Regions from separate parts of the Arsenophonus endosymbiont of Crataerina pallida genome, predicted to be linked through region 2. Evidence: predicted binding sites of a transcription regulator. Region 2 holds the regulator's gene; the other holds the start of a gene.
What was found. The regulator Fur, encoded in region 2, represses iron uptake genes when iron is present. The targets are predictions, from matches to a motif close to ATAATAATGAGAACNACTATCAA.

Region 1 (6,310 bases), 160 kb from region 2:
TTAATACGGAAATAGGTTGATAATTCCATCGGGCAACGAACTCCTTTTGGCACATAAACAAATGTCCCATCAGAAGCGACAGCAGAATTTAATGCCGCAAAAAAATTGTCTCGATTAGAAACGACCGTACCAATATATTTTTTTACTAACTCAGGATACTGTTGGATAGCTTCACCAAAAGAGCAAAAAATAATACCCAGTTTCGCTAATTCGCTACGATAAGTTGTTGAAACAGAAACAGAGTCAAAAATAGCATCTACCGCAACCAATTTACCCTCACGGACTGGTACACCAAGTTTATTGAATGCTTCTTCAACTTCGGCGGTCAGATAATTATTGCTATGCTCATCCCCACCCGCTGCCGATGAATCAGTTTCAGTTTGACAAGTATCATCGCAACTATTGCAGGATGGCGCTGCATAATAACTATATTCCTGGTAGTTTAAATCAGGATAATAGCCTTTAAGCCAGTGGGGTTCTTCCATACCCAACCAATGTTGATAAGCCTCTAAACGAAACTGCAACATCCAATCAGGTTCATTACGTTTGGCTGAAATCGCTTTGATGACCTCTTCATTGAGACCTTTAGCTAATTCATCCGTTGCAACCTGAGTGAAAAACCCCTCTTTATAACGATGCTCCGCTATCCATTGTTGAACATCATCACCAATTTCTATATTACGCTGTGACATAATTTAATTCACTTAAATACCAAAGCTTTCACCACAACCACAAGCGTGTTGAGCCTTAGGATTATTAAATTTGAATACTTGATTAAGTCCCTCACGAACATAATCAACCTCAGTACCATCAATAAATGGCATTGCTTTTAGAGGAACAAAAAGTTTGGCGCCATTATTTTCAAACAGCAAATATTCTTTAGTTGGATTATCTATCAATGTAATGACATAACCAAATCCTGCACAACCTGATTGCTTGATATTAAGAGATAATCCCTGACTAGCAGGATTTTTTTTCATTAATTTAAGAATTTGAGCAGCTGCTTTATCGGTTATGGTAAGGCCCTGCCAAGTTGTTTCATTCAAAGAAAAAGTATCAACATGCTCTGCCATTATTGACCTCACAAAACTAATATTTTGACTAGATTACACTATCAATGTAACTAGACTTTTTTTGTTTAATATTATATATGGTAATGATAACATTTCTCACTTCAACCATTTATTTTAAGCGGATATTTTTATTAGAGTGTTTTTTCAGCAAAAAGTGGCGTTTATTTTACTGTTTTTTTACGATTCCTAATTTATCAATCATATTAACATGTTGATAAACATTAAAAAAATAAAATAAACTCGCAAATTCAGCAATATTTAACGTGACGAACAAAGTATCGCTAAATCATCGAGTTTTTGTCGTTTAGTTATCTTTAAGTGCTAATCATTAAATGATTACTGTTGTCAAACGACAAATACAACTCAGTCTTAATTGTTCATCAAAGATTTTTATCGACCAGACTTGTCGCCGGCGACCTAGATGAATTGCACTACATACGCCACGTACTTTTCCTGAAGATACCGGCCTAATATGGCTAGCATTAATTTCGGTGCCAACTACTTTTTGATTATCTTGAGTGCAGAGATAACCAGCTATCGAGCCTAACGATTCGGCTAATACCACCGAAGCACCACCATGTAGTAATCCAAACGGCTGCATGGTACTTTGATCAACCGGCATTGTTGCTTCAATAGTATCGTCACTGATACTTAACATAACAATCCCTAAATGGGATAACATGCTGTTATCACTCCAACTATTAATTTCTTCGAGGGTATAAGAACGCTGCCAAATCATTTAAATATCTCCAATAACGCTTGTAAAGGATGTTTTATTGTTTCATTTTCAATTCGTTTTACTTGACTGCGACAAGAGTAACCTGTTGCTAGACAACGTGTTTTGGGTAATTTTTGTAATCGATTTCCCCAAGATAAGGCATAAATTCCCTTTGAATTAGCCAGATGTTTAACCTCATGACCATAAGTTCCTGCCATGCCGCAACAACCAACATTAACATTAATAAGTTGACGACCAAACTGAGCAAAAATTTTAATCCATTGTTGGGCACTATCAGCTAACAATGACATTTCGGTACAATGCCCTAATAGATACCATTTTTCAGCCGTTAACTTCGCTGCTGGCTTTGGCGCTAATACTGTCATCAGCCACTCATTAACTAATTTAACTTCGAATTTATCCCGTTTATTACCAAGGATCTGGCTATATTCATCGCGATAACAGAGCACTAAGGCTGGATCAATACCGACCATCGGAATTGATAATTGCGCTAAGCGGTTAAGAAAATCCGCTGTTTTTTGCGCTGTTTTGGCAAAACGGGTTAAATATCCTTTAATATGCAACGCTTTTCCATTAGCAGAAAATGGCAACAATATAGGCCGATAACCTAATATTTCAATTAAATGTATAAAATCTGCAACTACCCTTGCATCATAATAACTAGTAAATGGATCTTGGACGACAAAAACAAATTGGCTGCGAGTCTCTTCAGGTAAGCTTTCTAATTGTGGCAATGACAGAGACAATGCTGCATGACCAGCCAATTGTTGTTGTAAACTGGGTGTAGACAGTTGAGGAAAATCCGTTAGTCCAATCACCTTGTGACCTAGGGTTTGTATCCACCCTTGCCGTAATATAAAATTAAACCAGCGTGGTTGTTTTGCCATCAGCGGCAAAGTTAATTCAATATTGGCAACCACGTAGTCACTAATTGGTCGCAAATAACGACTATAATAGAGGGCTAAAAATTTTGCCCTAAACGTGGGAACATCAATTTTAACTGGGCATTGGGTTGAACACGCTTTACAGGCTAAACAACCCGCCATCGCCTCTTTTACTTCATGGGGAAAAATCATACTGTCCACTCTTAGCTCGCAAGGTATGGTATAGGCGTGTTATTTTTTGCAGCCAAGAGAGTTTATAACTATTAATATCTTCTGCAAATAACGCTAAGTTTACGCCTTGCTTAACCTGTAATCTTAACCATTCTCGCATTAATGTTGCTCGGCCTTTTGGCGAATGAATTCGTTGCTGGGAAATTTTCATTGAAGGACACATTGGACTATTAACGTCAAAATTAAAGCACAAGCCATTACCATTACAGGCCATAACCTGCTCAAATGTTTCCCTCACTTTGATCGGGATAGTGCGATCATAAGTTCCTCTTTTTACAGCATCGATAGGCATTAACGGGAGCGCTACATTAATTGATGAGCATATTTTTCCTGGGTTTAATTGATTAAAGGGATCAAATGCGGTTTTAATTTGACAGAGTATTTGATAAAGCTTTTCACCAAAAAATTGTGGGCCATAGGCGGAGCGAAAACCTTTACCGTGTTCCCCCCATAATAAGCCGCCATATTTAGCAGTAAGTTGAGCAATTTGATCTGAAATTTGTTTCATTAATACTTCTTGTTGAGGATCACACATATCCATCACCGGGCGAACATGTAATACCCCTGCATCAACATGTCCAAACATGCCATAAGCTAAATTATTGCGGTCAAGCAACGCACGAAATTCAGCAATGTAATCGGCTAAATGCTCCGGTGGCACGCAAGTATCCTCTACGAACGGTATCGGTTTTGCTAATCCTTTGGTATTAGCCAACAGGCCAACTGCTTTTTTTCTCATTCGTATAGATATTTTCAATATCTGCTAATTGATGGCATATATGATAATCAAGGATCCCCGAATTACCGGCTTGAATTAACTTATCCAATTGTGAACATAAACGGGTTAATTGTTGATTAATTTTTTCTTCACTATCCCCACTAAATTCAACAATATTTAATGCTGATAATTTTTTGTCATCAACATCGTTAATTAATTTACTCACTGAATGCCAGATAATATCATCACGCGCTAAAGAGAGGATTTTAGTATCAACCGTTTCCACTGATAATGCTTTGGCTGCCACCATAACTGGTGCATTCCGTAACGCTGAATCAAATGAGTCATACTTTATATTAACTAATCGTCTTATTTTAGGTAATGGAGTAATATTTAGCTTAGCTTCGGTAATGAAAGCCAGCGTCCCTTCAGAGCCGGTTAAAATTCGGGTTAAATCAAATTGCGTCATAGTATCGTCAAACACGTGTCGCAAATCATAACCGGTTAAAAATCTATTTAATCGCGGAAATTTAGCCAAAATTAGCTGTCGCTGCTGACGACAATGGTGATAAACGGTGCTATATATGCGACCAATAGTTGATTGCTGCTGTGAAAAACGCTCCGCCAACTCAACTGTCATCGGATAGGTTTCTAATACCTCTCCACCAAGTAAAATAGCTTTAACACTCAGTACATGATCCGATGTTTTACCATAAACTAATGAGCCTTGACCTGAGGCATCAGTATTGATCATGCCACCCAAAGTGGCTCGGTTACTGGTTGATAATTCAGGTGAAAAGAAATAACCATAAGGTGCCAAAAATTGGTTAAGTTGATCTTTTATCACACCAGCTTCGACTCTAACCCATTTTTCTGCCACATTAATTTGCAAAATTTTTTGCATATAGCGCGACATATCAACCACAATGCCTTCAGTCAAAGCCTGGCCATTGGTCCCTGTGCCACCACCTCTGGGTGTAAAGGTTAATGACTGAAATTGTTTATCAATGGCAAGTTTCGCCAACAATTGAACATCGCTAGTCGAACGTGGATAGACAACAGCTTGAGGTGTAAGTTGATAAATACTATTATCTGTTGCCATTGATAAACGTTCAGCATAACTGGTGGTTAAATCTCCGCTAAAACCTCGGTCTTTTAATGTCGTTAAATAGGTTGTTATCTGCTGACTGATTTGATGAGCGCGTCCTATACGTGGGATCATTATACTAGTAACTCTTTTTAATTAGTGTTCACTTTGCAATTTATGTACTATCTTTAATTGAGAGTACATACCAGACAAAATTTGGTAATTAACATTTTGTAAACAATACAATTTCCATCATCACCCTACTTTTATTAGATACAAAAAACATGATTAATCATGTAATAGACAATTGATAATATGCACCCATCATTCTTTATAATCAGGCTAATATATGGAAAAAGCGCAATCCCCTAATGATTTACCCAAATTCATTTTTAGCATAATTGCTATTTTATTGATGATAGCTGCATGTTTTTGGGTATTGAAACCATTCATACTTGGTTTTCTCTGGGCAGGCATGGTGGTTATTGCAACCTGGCCATTATTTAAAAAAATTGAAAGTAAACTATGGCATAAAAAATGGCTAGCAAGTATAGCGATGACTCTATTAGTAATATTATTATTTGTTATTCCTTTTGCAATACTAATTGGTAGCATTATTCAAAACAGTGGCCCACTGATTGAATGGGCAAAATCACCAACTGAAATTAGATTACCCGAGCTATTGTGGTTAAAAAACCTACCCTTTATAGGTAATAAACTCTTTTATGGTTGGCATACATTGGTCGCTAATGGCGGTAATACATTAATTGCTAAACTACAACCGTATGTTGGAGAAGCAACCAGCTGGTTCTTAGCGCAAGCCATTAATGCCGGGCGTTTCGTGTTTCATCTTGTCGTAATGTTACTATTTAGTGCATTACTCTATTTGCAGGGAGAAAGTGTTATATTAAGTATTCGGCATTTTGCCATTCGCCTGGCAGGTACGCGAGGCGATACCGCGATCCTACTTGCAGGCCAATCAATTCGCGCTGTTGCATTAGGTGTAGTAGTTACCGCATTAATACAAGCAATTACCAGTGGTATTGGTTTAGCTTTAGCAGATATTCCTTATGCTGCGATATTAACAATTCTTATCTTTGTATGTTGTGTTGCCCAACTTGGACCATTATTGATTATGGTACCCTCCATAGTATGGTTATTCTGGTCAGGCAATACCAGCTGGGCCATTATTATGATTGTATGGAGCATAATTGTCGCAACAATGGATGGCGTACTACGTCCTATTTTAATAAGAATGGGGGCGAATTTATCAATGATACTTATTTTGATTGGCGCTATTGGTGGAATTTTATCATTTGGCGTAATTGGTCTTTTTATTGGTCCAGTCGTTTTAGCTGTCTCACATAATTTACTAACCGCCTGGATGAATGAGGTTTCGAAACCAACTAAGTTATCAAATAATTTAACCAAATCTAATTTATATAAGAAAGATCCTTAAATTAAAATGATTGACTTAATTAATATTCTTGTTAATCATTATACTTAAATTATTTGAAATTTGTTGCGCTAAAAATTTTCCAAAATACCGATTAATACCGTACAATTAAATTTCATTAA
Region 2 (6,310 bases):
TTTTGTGCAGATAGCCATGATCATACAGCTAAGCAGCTGGTATTTAATCGCACTGTAGGCTTAAGAGATAGTTGGGCAAAAATAGCAAGCTAAGAAATTACCCCGTTAAGAGTTATGGTAAAAGCGTGGTTTATAGCCACGCTTTTTATTAAAAAATATCGTCATTATTGTTAACGAGATATTTTTATTAACAGAAAAATGGCTTTCTGTTATAAATTTTTATTCGTTTAGAGCAAGTCAAAAAAATATGTAGTCAATATCCTTATCAAAAAAATCAATTGGTTACTAACAAGGATGTTATATCATGCTTAAGTTTATTAATTCATCTCTTCCAATAGAAAAAGCGGTTTTACAAGCAGAACTGCAAACGATATCACCTAAGATCAATTTCACCTGTCCATTAAAAAGTATTTATAACAGTGATGCCTTTATATCGGTACAAAAAAGACCATTAAAGGGTTTGCATACTTGTCAAAAATTAAGTTTTCCAATAGATAAAGCCAGCAGTGAGCAACGTTATCATAATGCTCTATTGGCTGATTTTGTTTACAATCGTGACTTTACAATTTTAGAAGCAACCCAGTGGGGAATTGATCGTGAATTGGTAAGGTTTGTGTCTAAAATGACTAATATAAAACTTTATCCACAAGATGGTCTATTAGAAGATAGTCATACTGGATTGGTGGCTTATATCTTTCGCAATAAGGTTGAGCGGGAAATTCGATTGGTATTTGGTGGGACAACCAGCGGTCATGGAGTGAGCGGTGGAGCTCCGCGTTATATAAAAAATATTAATAATTTTATTAAGCAATGCGAGGCGAATGTTCATAATGTATTTGGTGGTGTTCCAGCTTGCTATAAGCAGGCTGCGCAATTAATGCATAATCTGCAACAACTGGTTCAAATGGATGGGGAATGGAATGGATACAGGCTTTCAACCAGTGGTCATTCATTAGGTGGTGGTTTAGCTGCTTATGCAGCACTGAAGGTATCTAGCAAAGAAAATGTTATTTTGGCGGAATGTTTTAGCAGTGCTCAATTTGGCCGAGGTTTACAGCGCGATTTGTTAAAGCAACATGGTAGTTTAGATTTAGAGAAGGCTATGCATAATATCAATCATCATTATGTCGAAGGTGATGTTATTCCGAAGATGGATAAATTTTTTGCGGTTGATCATATTGGTAAAATTAATATTATTCCCCAAGCAACGAACAAAAAAGACAACTTTTTAGCGGCACATTCAAATTATGTCAAGCATAGTCTTATTTATGCGCTACAAACTTGAAAATAAAAGGAGAAATTGGACTGCAATTATCCTTTTATTTTTAACTGATTAATAACAAAAATAGTAATAGGCTGGGTTATTTTTCTTCTTTACTATTGCGGGCAGGGTGGCCCAAATCGTTTTCATCACAATGATCTTTTTTGGAGCAATGTCCATATAGATAGAGACTGTGATTAGAGAGCTTGATGCCATGACGTTCCGCAATATTTTTTTGTCGTGTCTCAATGGATTCATCGCTGAATTCAATGACTTTACCACAATCTAAGCAAATTAAGTGATCATGGTGATGTTGTTGTGTCAACTCAAAAACCGATTTACCGCCTTCAAAATTATGGCGAGTAACAATACCCGCGTCATCAAATTGATTTAGAACACGATAAACCGTTGCGAGGCCAATCTCTTCCCCCATATCAATGAGTTTTTTATAGAGATTTTCCGCACTGACATGATGGCATTCAGGCTCTTGTAATACCTCTAAAATTTTTAAACGTGGAAGTGTTACTTTAAGCCCTGCATTCTTCAATGCTTTACTGTTGTCGGTCATGCGGATCCTACCTTGTTGCATTAGCAGTGAATTCAATAATATCAAAACATCGTTAACAGTAGTATACTGTTTATTTCAAACTAATTTTACAATTATATATGTCATAATATCATTACACAATTTGCAGGAATTATCATATACAAAAAATATTGACAGCTATCAATCGATAATAGTTTGTAAATTTAGCTCTTCGGATATTTGTTTTACCCAGCTTTCCACTCGCTCAGCGGTTAGTTCCGGTTGCCTGTCTTCATCAATGGCAAGGCCAATAAAGTTAGAGTCATCAGCGAGCCCTTTTGATGCTTCGAAGTGGTAACCTTCTGTTGGCCAATGGCCAACAATGATAGCACCATTAGGTTCAATAATCTCTTTCACAGTACCCATAGCATCACAGAAATATTCCGCATAATCTTCTTGATCGCCACAACCAAAAATAGCTACTAGCTTATTGGTAAAATCAATTTCTTCTAATGTCGGAAAGAAGTCATCCCAATCACACTGTGCTTCACCATAATACCAGGTAGGAATACCGAATAGTAAAATATCAAATGCTTCAATATCCTCTTTACTGCTTTTAGCAATATCATGAATTTCAGCAATATCAGCGCCGCCAAGGGTTTCTTGGATCATTTTGGCAATATTTTCTGTATTGCCAGTATCACTGCCGAAGAAGATACCTATGATTGCCATAAAGTAAATAAACCTCTTAATTTTAATTTGAGTTGTTTTGTTATCTTATCTTATCGTTATTAACAGTAGTAATAGCAAAGATAATAACGATTGATTAATAAATAATTAAATAACCGTTATTTTGACGAAAATAACGGCATAATTCTGTCAATTTTGTGTGTTTTAGGCAAAATAAACCAGTAAAATTGCAATTCATCGGTTTTTCTTTGCTAATTGTGTCAGCAATATTTGTTCTATTAATTCACTACGGCTTATTTTTTGTTCTTGAGCTAGCATATTTAATGCCGCAACAGCACGCTCATTGATTTTTAGTTCGACACGGCGTAAACCTTTGCTTTTATCACGTTTTAACTGATTACGTTTATTAATTTTTAATTGTTCATGTCGAGATAAAGGATTGGTTTTTGGACGCCCTGGTCTAAGTTCATCGGCGAATAAATCCCGGGTTGTGCGATCAGTCTGCTCTTTTGCCATAAATTTAAATGTTGATGGAAATTTGCTAGTTACTTAAACCAATCATACCCTAGCATGATAACTATCGCTACTAACAGATAAAATATACTCAATTGATAAAGCAGCCTATTAGTGAGTAACTGAAGTTAGCAATAGCCAGTAAAACGTATAAAAAGTGATCTTACTGGCGACTGGCGTTATTTTTAAGCATTAATTTTTGTCATTGTTCCTATTTGTTGATGCCAGAGTTGAGCATAAAACCCATTTAACTTGAGTAGATTATCATGGCTATCGAGTTCAATCACTTGACCTTCATTAATCACACAAATTTTATCAGCATGACGAATGGTATTGAGGCGATGGGCAATACTAATAACAGTTCGACCAGCAGACAAATAATGCATATTTTTCATGATAGCGGCTTCTGAATCATAATCTAGTGCAGAAGTGGCCTCATCAAGAATTAAAATCTGTGGTTGTGTTAACAGAGCTCGGGCAAGTGCTATACGTTGCCGTTGTCCTCCTGATAAATTCATACCTCTCTCTGCTAACTGTGTATTGAAACCTTGAGGAAGTTGTTGAATAAAATCCAGTGCGCCTGCTATTTGCGCTGCCTGGGTCATGGCTTCGTCAGAAGCTGCCGGTTGGCTTAAGCGGATATTATCTGCTATCGAGCCTGCAAACAAAATACTTTCTTGAAGTACTACACTCATATTAAGACGTAAAGCAACGGGATCGGCGACAGCTAGATCCATACCATCAATAGTAATTTGACCCTGCTGAGGAACATAAAGTCGTTGTAATAACTTTGTTAAGGTACTTTTTCCTGATCCTGAAGGGCCTGTGATACCGATAAATTGTCCGGCCTTAATTGACAAGGATAGGTTCTGCAATACTTCTGGCATGTCGTTAGCATAACGAAATCTGATATGATTAAATTCAATATTACCATTAATAGATGCTGTATTGGCTAACCCCTTTTGGCCAAATTCAGTAGGTTCATCAAGAATATCACCAACACGTTTAAGGGCGATAAGGGTATGCTGAAAATCTTGCCATACTTGCGCCAGACGAAGGATCGGTTGAGTAACATGTGCGCTAAGCATATTAAAAGCAATTAATTCTCCAGGACTAAGTTGGCCTTGCATAACGGCTTTAACACCAAACCATAATAGAATAGCAGTAGTTATTTTATTGACCAGTGTAATAATTTGACTGGCAATGATACTGCTTTTTTGCACTTGGAAGCTTTTTTGTAATTGGTGACTTAAGATTTTTTGCCAGCGTTGTAAAAACCTATTCTCGGTGGCGGTTGCTTTAACGGTTTCAATACCCGTGATTGTTTCAGTAAGAAAAGTGGTATTATCGGCTTGAGCTTCATACTCTTTTTCTACCCGTTTACGAATAATCGGGCCAATTAATAGCCAAAAGATAAAATAGATAACCAATGAACCAACGACGATGCCAGCAAGTTGGGCACTGTAGTTGAATAACACGACAATAAATAATGTGACAAAAAATAGATCGATAAACAGCATTAATGTTGAGCCAGTGAGAAATTGCCTAATTTGCGCCATCTCACGAACTCGGGCAATAATTTGCCCTGTTTGTCGCTGTTTAAAATAGTCAAGCGGCAGTCCTAATAAATGACGATATAAGCGGCCGGATAATTCAGCATTAATTTGGCCAGAGGTATGATTAAAAATTTTATTACGAATAAAACTATAAATAGGTTCGGCTATTGCTAATGAGACAATGGCAAATGCTAAAACATGTAAGCTATTTAGGCTACGTCCTACCAAGACTTTATCAATCAGATGTTGAAAAAGAATTGGGTGAATAAGGGCAAATATTTGTACAACGCTGGCGAGTATAAAAATATCTCTTAGTTGTTTATTTTGCCTAAGAACTGAAGGGGAAAACCAATCTAATCCAAACTTGATTTTTTTAGCAGTTAATTTTTTTTCCGCCACGAGCAGTACTTTAAATTTGATTGGTTTTTTGGGCTTATTATAATGAGGAAAAGTTAATGTTTTCTCTGAACACGGATTTATTACTTCAATAATTTGTTGCGTTATATTGGTAAATATCCACCATACGCCTTCTATTTCAATTAAAGCGGGTAACGGAATATGTTCCAGTTCAGCTGGTGTAAAAAAGCTTACTTTGCTTTTTAATTGCATATAATCCGCACACTCTCGTAACTGCCAGTCGGTTAGATGTTCAGATTCTAATCCTAAGGAGTGAGTTAACTGTTCAATTGTGATGGATTTACTCAGTTGTTTACCCAGCCAGATTATTGCATCTAGGGCTTGGTTAGTGGCGTTATTAGCTATTGCTACGCTAGAAAAAGTTTCCATCGCTTATTTCTTCCGCATTGATTCGGACAGATATTCACGAATTGGGCTTAAGAGATAATCAATCACACGCCGTTTATCGGTTTTGATTTCTGCCACAATGGACATGCCTGGTGTGATATCAATTGAATGACCATCAACCATCAGATTATTTTGTTTCAGGCTGATTTGCGCGGGAAAGATAAGTCCTAATTGCTCATCTTGGGCTGAATCACGGGAGATTGATAATACTTCCCCCTCGATAGTACCATAACGGGTATAAGGGAAGGCATCAACTTTAACGGTGACGTTTTGCCCAGGGCGAATAAAACCAATGTCTTTATTTAAGATCTTAACTTCAGCAATTTGCACATCGTTATCTGGTACAATGACCATCAAGTTTTGTGCTGGTTGTAATACTGCGCCTAAAGTATAAATGGTTAACTGTTGAACGGTGCCAGTAACCGGTGAGCGTACAATTTCTAACTGCTCTCGTTCATCAAATTTTGCGTATTCTTGTTCTAGCATTGACAGCTGGATCTCTGACTGCTTTTTTTTATCGTTCCATTCATGGTGTTTTTGCGATTGAAATGCATTGAGTCGCTCTTTTAGGTTTTTTTCTTGTGAAACTAAAATATTCAATTCAGATGTTTGTTGAGCAATTAAACGCTTAGTTTCTAATAATTCTTTTTCCTGCTCTAAATATTCTGATTTACTGATCATCTGTTTTTGACTTAAGGTTTGACGGGCTTCTAAACGCTGTTCGATATTCTTTTTTAATAAAAAAAGCACATTAAGATCATTATTTTTTGCTGTTTGTGATGAATGATTAACTTCAATCTCAGAGGTTAAACTAGCGATTTGCGCATCAAATTGGGCTTTTTCATGGTGATAGTTTTGGCTGATTTTTTCTTGTTGTCGTTTTGTTAATTGATGAAAGGTAAGTTGTTGATGCGGAATTTTGTTTTCCAGTAGCGATTGGTAAAGCAATTTCTCAATTGT

Region 1: the regulator Fur is predicted to act here: its motif matches at 1,151-1,173, upstream of sufA (Fe-S cluster assembly scaffold SufA).

Annotation. Positions count from the first base shown of each region.
Region 1 covers NZ_OZ026540.1:2,349,161-2,355,470, forward strand. The annotation lists gene sufB (Fe-S cluster assembly protein SufB) at 1-692, opposite strand, end outside; gene sufA (Fe-S cluster assembly scaffold SufA) at 705-1,076, opposite strand; gene AACL31_RS12535 (hotdog fold thioesterase) at 1,402-1,812, opposite strand; partial or broken gene ydiJ (D-2-hydroxyglutarate dehydrogenase YdiJ) at 1,809-4,867, opposite strand; gene ydiK (AI-2E family transporter YdiK) at 5,082-6,191, shown strand.
Region 2 covers NZ_OZ026540.1:2,511,138-2,517,447, reverse strand. The annotation lists gene glnS (glutamine--tRNA ligase) at 1-93, shown strand, start outside; gene AACL31_RS13435 (lipase family protein) at 305-1,285, shown strand; gene fur (ferric iron uptake transcriptional regulator) at 1,362-1,829, opposite strand; gene fldA (flavodoxin FldA) at 1,989-2,519, opposite strand; gene ybfE (LexA regulated protein) at 2,712-2,993, opposite strand; gene AACL31_RS13415 (type I secretion system permease/ATPase) at 3,176-5,332, opposite strand; gene AACL31_RS13410 (HlyD family type I secretion periplasmic adaptor subunit) at 5,336-6,310, opposite strand, start outside.